2 regions of the Vibrio sp. THAF190c genome follow, and region 2 is predicted to be linked to the other one. Evidence: riboswitches for the same ligand, from Rfam matches in the RefSeq annotation. Region 2 holds a riboswitch; the other holds the start of a gene.
What was found. A riboswitch is a leader RNA that binds a small molecule or an ion and turns the genes downstream of it on or off. The one in region 2 is predicted to bind lysine.
Positions count from the first base shown of each region.

Region 1 (9,632 bases), 1.5 Mb from region 2:
CCTGAAATGTATTCAAGGTAAGGGCATCGTTAACTCGATCTCCTTGAAAGAAGGTAAAGAGAAATTTGTTGAGCAAGCCAAGCTGATTCGCCGTTATGGTGCTGCGGTTATCGTGATGGCTTTTGACGAAGTCGGTCAAGCAGAAACCCGTCAGCATAAGCTAGAGATTTGTACTAACGCATACAATATCTTGGTGAATGAAGTTGGTTTCCCGCCGGAAGATATTATCTTCGACCCGAACATCTTCGCGGTGGCAACAGGTATTGAAGAGCACAACAACTACGCGGTTGATTTCATTGACGCGGTAGCAGACATCAAACGCGACCTTCCATATGCGATGATTTCAGGCGGTGTATCTAACGTATCGTTCTCTTTCCGTGGTAACAACTACGTTCGAGAAGCGATTCACGCGGTATTCCTGTATCACTGTTTCAAGAACGGTATGGACATGGGTATCGTTAATGCTGGTCAGCTTGAAATTTACGATAACGTCCCAGATAAACTGCGTGAAGCGGTAGAAGATGTTGTTCTTAACCGTCGTGATGACTCGACGGAGAGACTACTAGATATCGCTGCGGAATACGCTAATAAAGGTGTCGGCAAAGAGGAAGATGCTTCCGCACTTGAGTGGCGTACTTGGGCGGTTGAGAAGCGCTTAGAGCATGCACTTGTCAAAGGTATTACTGAGTTTATCGTCGAAGATACCGAAGAAGCTCGTTTGAATGCCAGTAAGCCACTAGAGGTCATTGAAGGCCCTCTAATGGATGGTATGAATGTGGTTGGTGATTTGTTTGGTGAAGGTAAGATGTTCCTTCCTCAGGTAGTTAAGTCAGCGCGTGTAATGAAGCAAGCCGTTGCACATTTGGAGCCTTTCATTAACGCTTCTAAGCAAGCTGGTTCTTCAAACGGTAAGATCTTGCTCGCTACTGTAAAAGGTGATGTTCACGATATCGGTAAGAACATTGTGGGCGTGGTACTGCAGTGTAATAACTACGAGATTATTGACCTTGGAGTGATGGTTCCTTGCGAACAGATCCTAAAAGTCGCTAAAGAAGAGAATGTCGACATTATCGGTCTATCTGGCCTGATCACTCCATCACTGGATGAGATGGTACATGTAGCTAAAGAGATGGAGCGTTTGGATTTCGACTTGCCACTGCTGATTGGTGGTGCAACAACTTCCAAGGCGCATACTGCAGTTAAGATTGAACAGAACTACAAGAACCCTGTGGTGTATGTGAACAACGCATCAAGAGCGGTTGGGGTATGTACGTCCCTGTTATCTGATGAGCTTCGTCCTGCATTTGTTGAGAAGCTAGATTTGGATTATGAGCGTGTTCGCGATCAGCACAACCGTAAAAAACCTCGCACTAAGCCTGTAACGTTAGAGCAAGCTCGAGCGAATAAAGTCGCTATTGATTGGGAAAGCTATACGCCGCCAGCTCCAGCTAAGCCGGGTGTGCATGTTTATGATGACTTTGATGTTTCGACTTTGCGTCGTTACATTGACTGGACTCCGTTCTTCATGACTTGGTCACTAGTGGGTAAATACCCTGCAATTCTTGAGCATGAGGAAGTGGGCGAGGAGGCAAAACGTCTATTTAAAGACGCCAATGACCTTCTTGATCGAGTTGAACGTGAGGGTTTACTCAAAGCTCGTGGTATGTGTGCGCTGTTCCCTGCGGCAAGTGTTGGCGACGATATTGAGGTTTACACTGACGAATCACGCACTGAGGTTGCTAAGGTTCTTCATAATCTACGTCAGCAAACAGAAAAGCCAAAAGGTTTTAACTACTGTCTGTCTGATTACATTGCGCCAAAAGAGTCTGGTAAGAAAGATTGGATCGGTGCCTTTGCCGTAACAGGTGGTATTGGAGAGCGTGAGCTTGCTGATGCATACAAAGCTGCGGGCGATGACTACAACGCCATCATGATCCAAGCAGTAGCTGACCGACTTGCTGAAGCATTTGCAGAGTACCTACATGAGCAAGTACGTAAAGATATCTGGGGTTACTCCGCCGATGAAAACCTATCAAATGATGAGTTGATTCGTGAGAAGTACCAAGGCATTCGTCCAGCACCGGGTTATCCTGCATGTCCCGAGCATACTGAAAAAGGCTCATTGTGGGAGCTACTGAAAGTGGAAGAGACGATCGATATGTCTTTGACGAGTAGTTATGCGATGTGGCCAGGTGCATCAGTATCGGGTTGGTATTTCTCTCACCCTGATTCACGCTACTTTGCAATTGCTCAGATTCAGCAAGATCAAGTAGATAGCTACGCTGATCGCAAGGGTTGGGATTCGCTTGAAGCCGAGAAGTGGTTAGGTCCAAACATTAACTAAGATCGACTAGAAAGAGAAAGGGTTGCCATTGCGCAACCCTTTTTTGTATCTATTTGATTGGTTTTACTCTTGTTCAAACAACTCTTGGTGAAGTTTCTGAATTGCCGAACGAGAAACCGATTCATGCACTAGGAAACAAAGGTTGTGTGGACTCGCTCCGTAGCAGATCATGCGTAAGTTGAAGTCTTCAAGAGTGCTGAATACCTGCTTAGCATAGCCCTTGCTCTCACTCATATTGTTACCAATAAGCGCAACAAGACATAGGTTGTGTTCAACTTCTACTGTACATAGCTCTTCAAGCTCTTTGCGTACAACTTCAGGCAATTCCGGAGCACCACCAGAAGTGTCTGTTTGATCGAGTGTCAGAGAGACACTGATCTCTGAGGTTGTAATAAGATCAACAGAGATCTTATGCTTAGCGAGGATCTCAAATACTTTCGCCAAGAAGCCGTATGCGTGGAACATGTTCGCACTGCGCAGTGTAACCATGGTTTGATTGCAACGCAGCGCAAGTGCTCTAAACAGTGGTGAGCTCTCAACTTGTTGACGAATCCAAGTACCTCCTTTTTCTGGCTCTTTAGATGAGCCTACAAAGACAGGAATCTGATGACGTAGTGCTGGCACTAATGTAGAAGGATGCAAGATCTTCGCGCCAAAATTTGCCATTTCAGATGCTTCGCTGAAGCTGATCTCTGGAATTGGTGACGCTTTAGGGGCGATACGAGGGTCTGTGGTGTAGATTCCCGGAACATCAGTCCAAATCTCTAGACCAGCCGCCAATACTGATTCTGCAATCAATGCTGCTGAATAGTCGCTTCCGCCACGACCAAGTGTGGTTGTATTACCTTCATCGTCTGCACCAATAAACCCTTGGGTAACTACGACGCGTTCTTGACACAAAGGAATCAGTTTTTCTTGAGCAAGCTGAGAGATTTGCTCCAGTTGAGGTTCTGCTTTGCCGTAAGCGTCATTGGTACGCAGGACGTCACGGATATCAAATCTGACTGCAGATACGCCACGCTCTCGAAGAATTTGCGCAAAAAGGTGAGTCGACATTAGCTCACCACATGCCACTAAGTGGTCAGTTAATTTAGCACTTGATTGAAAAGATGCAGCTTCTGCAGCACTCGCAACATTGTCCAGAATCGTATGGATCTCTTTCTCGACACTCATTGGTTCTGCGAGTTGATCCAAAATCGCGTGATGGATATCTGTTAGTTGGCTCATTAACTCTTGGCGGCGGCCTTGGTCTTGTACGCCGTTAGCTAATTCAACTAACAGGTTGGTGACGCCTGAACACGCACTGCTGACAACAAGCTTGGTATTTGGATTATTCTCAATAATGGCTGCACAGCGACTCATTGCTTCAAAGTTAGCAACGCTTGTCCCACCGAATTTGGCGACATTAAAAGAACCAGCTACATTAGATGCGCTCACGATAAATCTCCCGACTTCCTAAAATAAAAATTACTGTTGGTAATCCAACGTCCAATGTTTTGAAGAGAGGGTTTAGAGCAAAGAGAGAGGTGTGTATTTGAATTGTAAACCTCAGAAGCTCCTCATCATATTGGAATGATGACAGTTAATGGGATTCAGCCCGATTAACCGATAACAGAAACCCGACATGTTTCAGTTACCTCGGCACTGCTCCCCCTGAATGTTCTGTATTGGAAATGTGGTTCCACAAAACATCTACCTGGGCAGTGCTCCTCTTCTGCTTGATAGCTGTTTTATTGAACGTGTTTGCGGTAAGAATGTCAATCGGTAACTCAAGATAAAGTGAAAATAAATTTAACAATTCTGTGACATTGGTTTGACCTCGAGACTTTCGACTAATTGCTGAGGTTGTGGATTTGCTTTAGTGTGGAAGGTTCATGTCATAAACATAAGGGATAATTATGTCGAACCTGCACACAACCGCCACCGCTGAAAGCTTTTTTCCTCCTCATCGCACGCTAATGGGACCGGGGCCCTCTGATATTTCACCACGAGTATTACAGGCACTGAGCCGTCCTACTATTGGCCATTTAGATCCTTTGTTTATCAATATGATGGATGAGGTGAAACAGCTATTAAAGTATGCTTTTCAAACGGAAAACGAGTTTACGATTGCAGTTTCAGCACCGGGGAGTGCAGGTATGGAGACCTGTTTCGTCAATCTGATTGAACCCGGTGAAAAAGTGATTGTGTGCCGTAATGGCGTATTCGGTGAGCGAATGCGTGAAAACGTGGTTCGCTGTGGTGGCGAAGCTATTTTGGTTGACGATGAGTGGGGGAAACCTGTCTCCGTTGATAAAGTAGAGCAGGCACTGTCCGAACACCCAGATGCAGTTGCTGTTGCGTTTGTTCATGCAGAAACATCAACGGGTGCCCTTACAGATGCGGAAGCGATTTCTCAGGTTGCTCGTCGCTTTAACGCACTAACAATCGTGGATGCTGTGACTTCATTGGGTGGAGTCCCTCTGTTGGTGGACGAATGGCAGTTAGACGCCGTCTACTCGGGTAGTCAGAAGTGTTTGTCTTGCGTTCCGGGTCTTTCGCCAGTGACTTTTTCTCAAAAAGCGGTAGAGAAGATGAAAGCGCGTCAATCGCCTGTGCAAAGCTGGTTCTTAGATCAGAGCTTGGTGCTAGGGTACTGGAGTGGTGAAGGAAAGCGTAGCTATCATCATACTGCGCCGGTAAATAGCCTGTATGCTTTGCATGAGTCCTTGGTGATTCTACGCAATGAAGGGTTAGAGAACGCTTGGGAGCGTCATCAATCAGCACACCGTGAGCTAAAGGCAGGGCTTGAATCTCTTGGTCTAAGTTTTGTGGTTGAAGAGGGAAGTCGACTACCGCAATTGAACGCGGTGTATTTCCCTGAAGGAATTGATGAAGCAGCTGTTCGAACACGACTGCTTGAAGAGTACAACCTAGAGATTGGCGCGGGTCTTGGCGCATTAGCTGGGAAAGCGTGGCGAATTGGCTTAATGGGCTATGGCGCTCGCAAAGAGAATGTTGCCTTGTGTTTGAAAGCTATGGCGGATGTTTTGAAGTAAATACTTCGTATCATTGATTTGAAAGGCGAACGGGTTATCTCGTTCGCCTTTTTATTAGGTGCTATTGAGCACTGCTTTGCGCTGATGATGTCGATGACTTTACCTGTGATGGGCGCTGATACTGCACGGTTGAAAAATCTCTATTAGGGAACAGGAATTGCGCTTCGCTGCGAATCTGTTCGGCTTTGCTTTCGTCCCCTAAGCCTTGGTAAGCCAAGATCAGGTTGTTGTAAAACGCCGGTCGTGGTTTTAACTTGATGATATTCAAAGACCAATCGATATACGGCTGAATCAGCTTCGGATCTTCTTGATAGAGTCCGATATTGAGATAAGTACTGTAGATATCCCAATCGTAACGATCTTTCCAAACTACAGGGTTCGAAACCTCTTTAAGAATATCCGGATTTTTAGGCTGTGATTTCTCAAACTTGGTCAGCACATAATTGGTGTGTAAGGCGCTCAACATATAGAAGCTGACAAGAATTGGCACAACCAGGCTCATTACTCTAAATAAGGTTTTACTGATAACGCTAAATCCCTTTTGGTAATGATAGGAAGTGCGTTGATCAACCCAATAAAGGAGTACAATAAAGGTGATCCAATGAATGGCCGAGTGATAAAACGGGTACTCAAGTTGTGAGTGCAAAACGATCGGAATAAACAGAGCGAACAGAGCTAACTGTGTTCCCTTTGTGGCCGTAGTTATCCGACCTGCGACCAAAGCTGCTGCAAGTAGAATACCGATGATCGGTACGATTCCCCCCTCAACACCCCAAAATAACAATTCATTGTGCGGGTGATCCATCGCAGGAAGCCCTGGGTGATAATTGGAATTGAGTTGATGTTGACGTGCTGTGTACAGCGTATATTCAGACTCAAATTTACCATAGCCATAACCAGAGAATGGCTTTTCTACCATCATGTCTAAGGCTTGCGGAAAAGTATAAGCTCGAGGGCTTTCTAAGTGTGTACGCTTGCTGGCTAGGCTATCGGCTGCTTGTAAGTTGATGATAGCAAAACCAGCAATCAGTCCGATCAATACAGAACCGCACCAGCCGTAAAAACGCTTCTTGGTCGAAAACTTGTAAAGGTATGGCAGGATAAGGACAAAGCTTAATACACTAGCCAGCCAACCCGTCCTGGATGCGATGATGATCAGCAGTGGTGCTGTGATCGCTGGCATCAGATAGAGTAGAAACGACTCGCTCAGCTTAAGGTTGTACTTGGTTGGTTGTCTTGCCAGAAGATATGCAGAGAGCACAAAACCTGTTGCGAGAAAGCTCGCCATCACATTTGGCTGCTGGAAAATACCATAAGGGCGGTTGGCTTTGGTGTTGTAGCCAAACATATTGCCGGCTTCTAAGAAAAAGTACTGGAAGTAACCAAACAGAGCTTGAATCATAACGGCGAGTACAATGAACCACAGTAAGCGCTGCTTATGTTTGTTACTAAACTTGAATTGCTGAAGAAGAACGAAAAAAGCGAAGCCCGTCCATAGCCCAAGTAAGCGACCTGAAGCTCCGGAAGGATCTGCGTTGCTGTATAGGACTGGCAGTGTAAGAATAATGCAGCTAATCAGAAGCCCGATAGTGAGCTTTGAGTACTTGATGACTCGGTTATTGGCCATTTGGTAAAAACCAATTGCTAAAGTAAAGCTCAAGGCCAGCCAAGTGGTAGGGTTGAAGGAGAGTGCTAAGCCTGAACCACCAGGGTTAGGCATAAAAAAGTGCATAGCGATGAGAAAGACAACGGCCAAAGAAACCAAAAAGGGCTTATTGAGCGGAAGTTGAGTCACTTGACCCTCAAGCTGTGTACCACTGGTGTGTATTGTCGCCATAGATCCTTAACCTTATAAAAACGGGGCTTGTCCAATTAGAACAAGCCCCGATACTTTAACACTTTTCGTCTTATTCGCTGAGCGCTATTGTAGACCTATTTCATAGTTAACATAGGCTTAAGAAAGCGAGCGGTGTGAGAGCCTTCGACCAATGCCACATCTTCAGGCGTGCCAGCAGCAATAATTTCACCACCGCCTTGGCCACCTTCTGGGCCTAAGTCGATGATCCAGTCTGCGGTTTTAATCACATCCAAGTTGTGTTCGATTACTACGACTGTGTTTCCGTGATCACGCAGGCGGTGTAGAACGGTCAATAGCTGTTGGATATCGTGGAAGTGAAGACCTGTAGTCGGCTCATCTAGGATGTATAGAGTCTTGCCTGTATCACGCTTAGATAGCTCACGAGCCAGTTTGACACGCTGGGCTTCACCACCAGACAGTGTTGTCGCGGCTTGTCCAAGTCGAATATATGATAAGCCCACATCCATTAATGTTTGGAGCTTACGTGCGATCACTGGAACTGGGTTAAAGAATTCTCGAGCATCTTCGACCGTCATCTCTAACACTTCATCGATGGTTTTGCCTTTGTAGCGCACTTCCAATGTTTCACGGTTATAGCGTTTCCCTTTACATACATCACAAGGAACGTATACATCTGGTAAGAAGTGCATTTCGACTTTAATTACACCATCACCCTGACAGGCTTCACAGCGCCCACCTCGAACGTTGAAGCTAAAGCGGCCCGGCTTGTAACCACGAGAACGTGCCTCTTGTGTACCCGAAAATAGTTCACGAATTGGTGTGAAGATACCGGTATAGGTCGCTGGATTAGAACGTGGCGTGCGTCCAATTGGGCTTTGGTCGATATCGATAACCTTATCGAAATGCTCTAAGCCTTTTATCTTCTTGTACGGTGCAGGTACTGCTGTTGTAGCACCGTTAAGCTGCGTGTGGGCGATCTTAAAGAAGGTATCGTTAATCAGAGTTGATTTGCCAGAACCTGACACACCCGTAATACAGCTGAACAGGCCGACAGGAATTGTCGCTGTCACCTCTTTAAGGTTGTTGCCTGTCGCACCAATCAGCTCTACGACTTTTTTCTTGTCGATTGGAGTACGCTCTTTTGGTACTGCAATTTCTTTTACGCCACTGAGGTACTGGCCAGTCAAAGAGTTTGGATTGTCGATGATCTCTTGCATGGTGCCTTCGGCTACAACATTACCACCATGAACACCAGCGCCCGGACCAATATCAATCACGTGATCGGCACAGCGAATCGCATCTTCATCATGCTCTACCACTAATACGGTGTTACCAAGATCGCGAAGGTGTACGAGAGTCTGTAGCAGCCGCTCGTTGTCGCGCTGGTGGAGACCGATGGAAGGTTCATCCAGAACATACATAACGCCAACTAGACCAGCACCAATTTGGCTTGCAAGACGGATTCGTTGCGCTTCACCTCCTGAAAGTGTCTCTGCGCTGCGCGATAGGTTGAGATAGTTCAAGCCAACGTTGACCAAGAAGTGTAGGCGGTCGTTGATCTCTTTCATTACCTTTTCGGCAATTTGCGCGCGTTGGCCACTCAACTGCAGATTTTGGAAGAATGCCAAGGCATCAGCAATACTCAGTTCAACAATCTGTGGCAGAGTGGTATCACCAATAAATACATTACGCGCTTCGAGTCTTAGGCGGGTACCGCCACAGCTAGAACAGGACTTAGTTGAAATATACTTCGCAAGATCTTCACGAACTGAGTTCGACTCAGTATCACGGTAGCGTCTTTCTAACGTATTCAGAATACCTTCAAACGGGTGACGCTTAACTCGAATATCGCCACGATCATTGATGTACTTGAACTCTACTTCTGTGCGACCCGAGCCTTTCAAGATGATGTCTTGAGTTTTCTTTGGCAAAGAGTTGAACGGAGCAAACAGATCAAATCCGTAGTGCTCAGCTAGCGAGGTGAGCATTTGGAAGTAGTAATAGTTCTTTTGATCCCAACCTTTGATGGCACCGTCTGCAATACTTAGGTTGTCGTCAACAATAATGCGGCTTGGGTCGAAATATTGTTGTACACCTAGGCCATCACAGGTACCACAGGCACCGGCAGGGTTGTTGAAAGAGAACAGTCGTGGTTCAAGCTCTTGCATGCTGTAACCACATTTAGGACAAGCGAAATTAGCCGAGAACACAATTTCTTCTTGGTCGTTATCATCCATCCAATCGACAACGGCGATACCACCAGATAGCTCTAAAGTGGTCTCAAAAGACTCGGCGAGTCGTTGTTGAAGATCTGGGCGAACCTTGAAGCGATCGACCACAACTTCAATCGTATGCTTCTTATGTAACTCTAGTGCTGGTGGATCGGAAAGATCACAGGTCTCACCGTCGATTCTTGCTCGAATGAAGCCTT
Region 1 is NZ_CP045338.1:320,700-330,331, forward strand. It holds gene metH (methionine synthase) at 1-2,344, shown strand, start outside; gene lysC (lysine-sensitive aspartokinase 3) at 2,408-3,706, opposite strand; lysine riboswitch at 3,889-4,066, opposite strand; gene FIV04_RS01510 (alanine--glyoxylate aminotransferase family protein) at 4,243-5,382, shown strand; gene FIV04_RS01515 (PglL family O-oligosaccharyltransferase) at 5,444-7,219, opposite strand; gene uvrA (excinuclease ABC subunit UvrA) at 7,315-9,632, opposite strand, start outside.
Region 1: another riboswitch for lysine. It lies ahead of lysC (lysine-sensitive aspartokinase 3); the one in region 2 lies ahead of FIV04_RS09530 (Na+/H+ antiporter NhaC family protein).

Region 2 (9,632 bases):
GCCAAGATATCAAAATCGGCAGCTACGGTTACCGTTACCTATGTAACACATCAAGCAGAATGGATCTGAACCATTTACAAGGGGTAGATGGCGCAATCGGTCGTTGCTTTGCTTTGATCACTGAAGATGGTGAACGCACCTTTGCAATCAGCGAAGGTCAAATGAACCAGCTAAATCCAGACAGCATTCCAGAGAAAATCTTCAAGAGTGCATCTGCATTAGTTCTAACTGCATACCTTGTTCGTTGTAAGCCAGGCGATCCGATGCCTGAAGCGACAATGAAAGCGATTGAGTACGCAAAGAAATACGATGTGCCAGTGGTACTGACTCTAGGTACTAAGTTCGTTATTCAAGACGATCCTGAATTCTGGAAAGACTTCTTAAAGCAGCACGTCACTGTCGTCGCGATGAATGAAGATGAAGCAGAAGCACTAACTGGTGAAAGCGATCCTCTAGCTGCATCAGATAAGACTCTGGATTGGGTAGATTTGGTTTTATGTACAGCAGGTCCTGTTGGTCTATTTATGGCGGGTTACACTGAAGAGGCTGCGAAGCGCGAAACAACACTGCCGTTGCTACCGGGTTCTATTGCCGAGTTCAACCGTTTTGAATTTAGCCGCCCAGCGCATAAAGCGTTGTGTGAATCTCCTATCAAAGTTTACTCGCATATTGCCCCTTACATGGGCGGCCCTGAGAAAATTAAGAACACTAACGGCGCGGGTGATGCTGCGTTATCTGCGTTGCTACATGATATGGCTGCAAATAAGTACCATAAAGAGAATGTGCCGAATTCAAGTAAGCATCAGCACTCATTTTTAACTTACTCTTCGTTCTCACAAGTATGTAAATATTCAAACCGTGCAAGCTACGAAGTATTAGTTCAGCACTCACCACGTTTATCTCGCGGTCTTCCTGAACGCGAAGACAGCTTAGAAGAAGCATACTGGGAACGTTAATCGCTCACTATTGAAAAGCTGAATTGTCTAAAAACCTCAAACCTAGTTTGAGGTTTTTTTATTTCTATTAATATTTGATAGGTACATTCAGTTTTCGAATAGTCGGTAGTCAAGTAAGTAATAGTAAGGGAGTTTCATCGTAATTTATTTACGTAACACCTTGCCAAAAGGCACTTGATAAGAGTGTCTCATTATATGGCATGTATAATGTCTCGATGATTATCATGTGCGTGTATATACATAATAATAATGAGACAATTACGCAATAGCGTGGGTTATTGACGCGCTTATTATTCAATATGTTCCCAAATGGAACAGCCGTCACAGGTATATATACTTTAGTATAACGATCGACAAGTTTTAGAGTTTGAGATAATTAATCGGGTTATCGTGAGTCTGCGGATTTTCAGCTTAGCACTACCACAAAATGTCGTGGTTATCTTTCTATTGAACGGCGTGGCATTACAATATTGTAAAGCGTTTAGGGAGTTGATTCGACTGAGGTACCTGATGACCACAATAGGTGGATGTTATCTATTAAGGACTAGTAGCATGAAGTAAGGGCAGAAGTGTAGATGCTCATTTTAAGATTGGTAAGAGACAAGCAGTTTTGCTCAGATAAAAATAAAGGCCTATCGAAATAGGCCTTTATTATATGAATTTGATTGCTAACTATTAGATAGCGAAATCTTCTAGAGATTTACCAGCATCAAGCTGTTGTTGGATTGCTGAAGGTGTACGACCTTGACCAGTCCAAGTCTTCTCTTCGCCGTTTGCATCAACGTATTTGTATTTAGCAGGACGTGGTGCACGCTTAGATTTAGTGCCTTTTGCTTTTGACTCACCAGAAAGAGCAGCAATTAGATCAGCAACGTCAATGCCGTCTTTAGCGATTTGATCTGCGATTGCAGCTAGTTTTGCTTCTTGTTCTGCACGAGCAGCACGTTCTTCAGCTTCAGCTTCTTGACGCTCTTGTACAACAATAGTCAGTTTATCTAGTGCTTCTTCTAGTTGCTCAAGAGTTAATTCACGTGAGAATGCACGAAGGCTACGGATATTTAATAGAGTTTTTGTTAATTCAGACATGATATTTCCCATCAAGATAAATTAATTAATCCTCCTAATAATAAACAGAGGTATTAAAGAAAACAAACAGTATTTTTTATTAAAACTTAATTAAATATTGAAAAAGAGGGGAACTTTCAGAAAAACCGATGGAGTCCCAAGTTTAAGATATAATAATTCTAATACTACTCTATAAATGTGATATGTGACTGATGGAGTAGGTGTGGCGATGTTGTGAGCACCTTGATTACTTTACTAACAAAAAAGTTAGTTTTCTCGGAATGATATGTTGCATTGTTGCTTTTGTTGAGTACAATTGCGGCTACCTGATGCGGTGCGCTGGTTAAATTGTTGTTAAAATGAACTAACAATAGTTAAAAGTGTTATCGCACGTAGAGGTGCAATTGCAAAGAGTAACTCTCATTGGGGTGATGCCAATGAATGGGAGCAAAAGGTGTAATTGCCGAAGTAAATTGTATATCTAAGCAATTTGCTGGGGTTGTGCTAAATAGGTACAACACTGCCATAGTCTTAATTTTAAACTATGGAGCGCTACTGTAGGGTTGGGTGAAGTGTTCACTTCCCTTTCGCTTAGTTCAACATGAACTTGGTCGTCTGTACCGAGTTTGTCTGCAGTAGATCTCTAGCCAAATAAAAATAAACTGGTTTTTGAAGATCATGAATTTAATAGATTTTGCAACATCGCCTTTATCATTGCTCCCGCCACTGGTGGCATTGAGCCTTGCTATTGTGACTCGTCGTGTTTTAGTTTCTCTTGGTGTCGGTATTGTAATGGGCGCTATTCTACTGGCTGATTATTCAGTTGGTAATGCCGCGAGCTATGTTGCTACTAAGGTATCGGGTGTTTTCATTGAAGACGGCGGTATTAACACTTGGAACATGAGTATTGTCGGGTTCCTTCTTCTTTTGGGTATGATGACGGCGTTGCTAACGCTATCTGGTGGTACTCGTGCGTTTGCTGAATGGGCACAGTCTCGTGTTAAGAGCAAACGTGGTTCTAAACTATTAGCTGCATTCTTGGGTGTATTCATCTTTGTTGATGATTACTTCAACAGCCTAGCCGTTGGTGCGATCTCTCGTCCTGTAACAGACCGTTTCTATGTATCTCGCGCTAAGCTTGCTTATATCTTAGATTCAACTGCTGCTCCAATGTGTGTGATCATGCCAGCATCAAGCTGGGGTGCGTACATCATGACTATCATCGGTGGCATTCTTGTGACTCATGGTATGACTGAGTACTCGGCACTAGGCGCATACATCCGTCTTATCCCAATGAACTTCTACGCAGTGTTTGCACTACTCATGGTATTTGCAGTGGCGTGGTTTGGTCTTGATGTAGGCAAAATGCGTGACCACGAAATTGAAGCATCTCAAGGCCGTGGTTTTGAAGGCGACAATGACAGCCAACAAGCTCACGACCTAAATGAAGAGCTAGACATTGAAGAGAGCCAAAACGGTTCAGTGTCTGATCTAATTATGCCTATCGTATCGCTTATCGTGGCGACAGTAGCAGCGATGCTATACACCGGTGGCGCGGCACTGGCTGCTGACGGCCAAGCGTTCAACTTACTTGGTGCGTTTGAAAACACAGATGTAGGTAAGTCTCTTGTTTACGGTGGTATCTTAGGTCTACTTGTTGCTCTAGCAACCGTGTTTAAGCAAAAACTGCCTATGGCGGAAATCGTTCGTACTATGTGGATCGGTGCTCGCTCAATGTTTGGCGCAATCCTGATCCTTGTATTCGCATGGACAATCGGTTCAGTTATTGGCGACATGAAAACAGGTACTTACCTATCTTCGCTAGCAACGGGCAACATTGATTACCACTGGCTACCAGTGATTCTATTCCTACTTGCTGGTCTGATGGCATTCTCTACTGGTACATCATGGGGTACCTTCGGCATCATGCTACCAATCGCGGGTGACATGGCTGGCGCGACAGACCTTGCACTTATGCTGCCGATGTTGAGTGCGGTACTAGCAGGCTCTGTATTTGGTGACCACTGTTCTCCAATCTCAGATACAACCATTCTGTCTTCAACCGGTGCACGTTGTAACCACATCGACCACGTAGCTACGCAGCTTCCTTACGCGCTGTCTGTGGCTCTAGTATCATGTGTAGGCTTCATCGTTCTGGGTATGACAGCTTCTGTAGCGCTTTCGTTCTCAGCAGCAGCGCTAACATTTGTTGGTGTGTGTTTTGCACTGGGTTACTTCTCGCGTTGCAAAATGGCAACTTGCAAGAGCTAATCAGTGAAATAACCACATTTAAGAGGGAGGCTACGGCTTCCCTTTTTTATTGGCGTTAAATTAATTTTAAAAATCGTGAAAAAAGTTCGAATAAATGGTTGAAAAAGACCACCACCTTAGTTAGTGTGGAGATAAGACAGCAAACAACATAAGAGCTGATAAGTATGCGTAAATTAGTAATGAACATTCATCACCATCATCACCCTATCTAGTCTTTCGGGGAGATATACGCGTACCCGGGAGCAAGATTACTCCCGGAGGTTAAGTCAAAAGAATTTAGATTTAAACCCTCGGGATGACAGAGTCTTCCGAGGGTTTTTTAGTTTTAGCGCTTTAAATTAATTAATAAATTCAAATATTTGCACAGGGATACAGCAATGCAGACACAACGCCTAAGAATCGCAATTCAAAAGAAAGGTCGCCTAAGTAAAGAGTGCCAAGACCTACTAAAAAAATGTGGTGTTAAATTCAACATCATGGGTGAGCGCCTAGTTGTACATTCACTAAATATGCCAATCGACCTATTACTGGTTCGTGATGATGACATCCCAGGTTTGATCATGGACGGTGTCGTTGACCTTGGTTTCATTGGTGAAAATGAACTGGAAGAAGTTCGCCTAGATCGCCTTGCTCTTAAAGAGCCTGCAGAGTTCCAAACACTACGTCGTCTAGATTTCGGTGGTTGCCGTTTATCTATCGCAATCAATAAAGACGAAGAGTACAACGGACCGCAAGACCTAGCGGGCAAGCGTATCGCAACCACTTACCCTCAACTTCTAAAAGCTTACATGGACGAGCAAGGTGTTGATTTCAGCACTTGTATGCTAACTGGCTCTGTAGAAGTGGCTCCTCGTGCTGGACTTGCAGATGCGATTGCTGATTTAGTTTCTACAGGCGCAACACTGGAAGCAAACGGTCTAAAAGAAGCTGAAATCATCTTCCAATCTAAAGCGACACTGATTCAACGTACTGGCGAATTTGACGCAGATAAGACAGCATTGATTGAAAAGCTACTAACACGTATGCAAGGCGTACAACAGGCGAAAGAATCTAAGTACATCATGCTACACGCTCCAACTGCTCAGCTTGAACAGATCAAAGCATTGCTACCTGGTGCTGAAGATCCAACGGTTCTTCCTCTTTCAACGGACAAAGACAAAGTTGCAGTTCACCTAGTAAGTACAGAGAACTTGTTCTGGGAAACGATGGAACAACTGAAAGAGCTAGGTGCGAGTTCAATCCTAGTATTACCAATCGAAAAAATGATGGGGTAATCCGCATGAGAACCGTTGTTTGGCAATCTTTAAGTGAATCTCAGCAAGATTCTGTACTAGAGCGTCCCGCGATTAGTGAGGGCGCAAACATCACCGCGGCTGTTTCTGAGGTTATCGCCAAAGTGCGAAGTGAAGGCGACGCTGCACTGACTGAACTGACCGAAAAGTTTGACCGAGTAACGCCAAAGTCTATCCGCGTTTCGGCGGACGAGATTGAAGAAGCAAGTGCTCGTCTAACAGCAGAAATGAAGCAAGCACTAGAGCAAGCTTACAGCAACATTGCTAAGTTTCACGAAGCGCAAAAACCGCAACCTATTAAGGTCGAGACTCAACCTGGGGTCGTATGTGAGCAGGTGACTCGCGCTATCAATACGGTTGGTCTTTACATTCCGGGTGGTAGTGCTCCGCTTCCTTCAACGGTTCTAATGCTTGGTGTTCCGGCTCAGATTGCCGGTTGTCGTAAAGTGGTGCTTTGTTCACCACCACCGATTGCAGATGAGATTCTATACGTCGCTAAGCTTTGTAAAATTGATGAAGTATACAATGTAGGTGGCGGTCAGGCTGTTGCTGCTATGGCTTACGGCACTGAGACGGTATCAAAGGTAGATAAGATCTTTGGCCCTGGAAACGCTTATGTTACCGAGGCAAAGCGTCAAGTGAGCAACGACTTCCGTGGCGCGGCGATTGATATGCCTGCGGGTCCTTCTGAAGTACTTGTTATCGCAGACGAAACAGCAGATGCCGACTTCATTGCTGCGGACTTGTTGAGCCAAGCTGAACACGGCCCTGACTCTCAAGTGGTATTAGTAACGCCATCACCAGTGATTGCAGACCAAGTAACGGAAGCGGTTCAGAAGCAACTCAAAGAATTGTCTCGTGCAGATATCGCGCAACAAGCGTTGGCATCGAGCTTAATCATCATTGCAGAATCGATTACGCAAGCGGTCGCTATCTCTAACTTCTATGGCCCTGAGCACTTGATCGTACAAACTAAGAGCCCACGCGAACTTCTACCTCTACTTGATAATGCAGGTTCAATCTTCTTAGGTGACTGGTCACCCGAGTCAGCAGGTGATTACGCATCGGGTACCAACCACGTTCTTCCAACTTATGGTTATACCAAAACCTACTCTAGCTTAGGTTTGGCGGATTTCTCTAAGAGAATGACAGTTCAAGAGCTATCAGCAGATGGCTTGAAAGGTCTTGCGCCAACGGTTGTTACCATGGCAGAAGCAGAAGGTCTTGATGCACACAAACGTGCTGTAACCATCCGAGTTGAAAAACTCAATCGCGCCGAAGCATAGAATTAAAGAGAGTAAGTTGTTCATGGAAAAGCTAGCAAGAAAACAAGTTCAAGCCTTAACTCCTTATTTGTCGGCAAGACGAATCGGTGGTTCAGGTGACGTATGGCTTAATGCCAATGAATCTCCATTTGATAATGAATACACGCTGAATCTTGCGCGTCTAAATCGTTATAGTGAGTGTCAACCGAAAGAGATGATTGAGGCGTACGCTCAATACGCGGGTGTTAAAGCTGAACAGACCATCACAACTCGTGGTGCGGACGAAGGTATTGAGCTACTGATTCGCGCTTTCTGTGAGCCGGGTGAAGATGCAATCCTTTACTGTCCACCGACCTATGGAATGTACGCGATTAGCGCGGAAACTATCGGTGTCGAGCGTAAGGTTGTTCCGCTGACTTCTGACTGGCAGCTCGATCTCGATGCGATCGAAGCGCAGCTTGATAACGTTAAAGTCGTATTTGTATGTAGCCCAAACAACCCGACGGGTAACCTTGTTGAGCGTAAAGACATCATTAAGTTGTTGGAAATGACGCAAGACAAAGCGATTGTAGTGATGGATGAAGCGTACATCGACTTCTGTCCAGAAGCCTCGACGGTGGATCTTTTGGATCAGTATCCAAACCTTGCGATCTTAAGAACACTTTCTAAGGCGTTTGCTTTGGCTGGTTTGCGCTGCGGCTTCACGTTGGCGAACAAAGAGTTGATTGATGTGCTTCTTAAAGTTATCGCACCTTACCCAGTACCAGTTCCAGTAGCGGAGATCGCCACTCAAGCGCTGTCTCAAGAAGGGCTAGCTCGTGCGAAGTTCCAAGTGCTTGACCTTAACGCAAACCGTGCTTACCTACAGGCAGGTTTAATGGGGATGCCACAACTGACGGTGTTCGATGGTTGGGGTAACTACTTGCTCGTTAAATTCCCTGATGGTGATGCTCTGTTTAAAGCGGCGTGGGACAACGGCATCATTTTACGTAATTCGCCGATTGAAGATTGTGTTCGTATCAGCGTTGGTAATCGAGAAGAGTGCGAAAAGACACTTGGTTTTATTCGAAATTTTTACCAATAGAAGCGGCGATTGATTACGCGACGTAAACAGATTGATTTGGCTTAGATGCTATTGTCTGAGCCACAAGATTTAAAGTTAAAAGGAAGTTCCAGTGAGTAAACAACAGAAAATTCTATTTATTGACCGTGACGGCACTCTGATCGTTGAGCCGCCTGTCGATTTTCAAGTTGACCGCCTAGACAAGCTTAAGTTTGAGCCGTTAGTGATTCCTAGTTTGCTTGCGCTGCAAGATGCTGGTTATCGTCTAGTGATGGTTACTAACCAAGATGGGCTTGGCACGGATAGCTACCCTCAAGAAGACTTCGATGCGCCACACAACATGATGATGGAGTTTTTTGAATCTCAAGGTGTGAAGTTTGACGATGTATTGATTTGTCCTCACTTTGACGAAGACAACTGCTCTTGCCGCAAACCAAAACTGGGTTTGGTGAAAGAGTACCTGCAAGCGGGTAAAGTCGATTTCCAGAATTCTGTTGTGATTGGCGACCGTGTTACTGACCTGCAGTTGGCCGAGAACATGGCTATTCGTGGCATTCAGTACAACCCAGATCCAAATGCAGAAGGCATGATGAACTGGCCGCAAATCCTAAAAGATTTAACTGTAAAAGCCCGCGTTGCAGAAGTGGTTCGTACTACCAAAGAGACTGACATCAAGGTTGCTGTAAATCTTGATGAAACAGGCGGTAATAAGATTGATACAGGGATGGGTTTCTTCGACCACATGCTGGATCAAATCGCGACACACGGCGGCTTCCAAATGAACCTGTCGGTGAAAGGCGACCTGCACATCGATGATCACCACACGGTAGAAGACACAGCACTTGCTCTTGGCCAAGCACTAAAAGATGCGCTGGGCGACAAGCGTGGCATCGGTCGATTTGGCTTTAGTCTGCCAATGGATGAGTGTCTGGCACAGTGTGCGTTAGACCTATCTGGTCGTCCGTACTTAAAGTTCGATGCGAAGTTCAGCCGTGAGCAAGTTGGCGATCTTTCTACTGAGATGGTGGTTCACTTTTTCCGCTCACTAACCGACACGTTAGCGTGTACGCTGCACCTATCTTCAGCAGGTGATAACGATCACCACATCATTGAGAGTTTGTTTAAAGCATTCGGTCGCACTCTACGCCAAGCTATTAAAGTTGAAGGTAACGAGTTACCAAGTAGCAAAGGCGTACTGTAAGGAATGAACATGAAAGAGCAGAAAGTCGTCATCATCGATACGGGCTGTGCCAATGTTTCGTCGGTAAAGTTTGCCATTGAACGCCTTGGTTATGCTGTTGAGATCTCGAAAGATCCTGCTGTCGTTCTGGCTGCAGACAAACTGTTTTTGCCGGGCGTGGGCACCGCAAGTGAAGCGATGAAAAACCTTGCTGAGCGTGATCTAATTTCACTGGTTAAACAGGTTGAGAAACCACTGCTAGGTATCTGTTTGGGTATGCAACTGCTAGGTAAACTTTCACAAGAGAAAGGCCAGAAAGCCGATGAGTTAGTCGAATGTTTGGGTCTATGTGACGGTGAAGTTCGCCTAATGGACACTGGTGATTTGCCGCTTCCTCACATGGGTTGGAATACCGTAAAATCAACGCCGGAACATCCACTGTTTAAAGACATCGAAGAGGGGGAGTACTTCTACTTCGTACACAGTTTCGCGATGCCGGTTGGTGACTACACCATCGCACAGTGTGAATATGGAAAACCA
Region 2 is NZ_CP045338.1:2,137,745-2,147,376, reverse strand. It holds gene FIV04_RS09540 (inosine/guanosine kinase) at 1-956, shown strand, start outside; gene FIV04_RS09535 (H-NS family nucleoid-associated regulatory protein) at 1,632-2,042, opposite strand; lysine riboswitch at 2,407-2,584, shown strand; gene FIV04_RS09530 (Na+/H+ antiporter NhaC family protein) at 2,700-4,292, shown strand; His leader region at 4,480-4,616, shown strand; gene hisG (ATP phosphoribosyltransferase) at 4,670-5,566, shown strand; gene hisD (histidinol dehydrogenase) at 5,566-6,870, shown strand; gene hisC (histidinol-phosphate transaminase) at 6,893-7,933, shown strand; gene hisB (bifunctional histidinol-phosphatase/imidazoleglycerol-phosphate dehydratase HisB) at 8,025-9,113, shown strand; gene hisH (imidazole glycerol phosphate synthase subunit HisH) at 9,123-9,632, shown strand, end outside.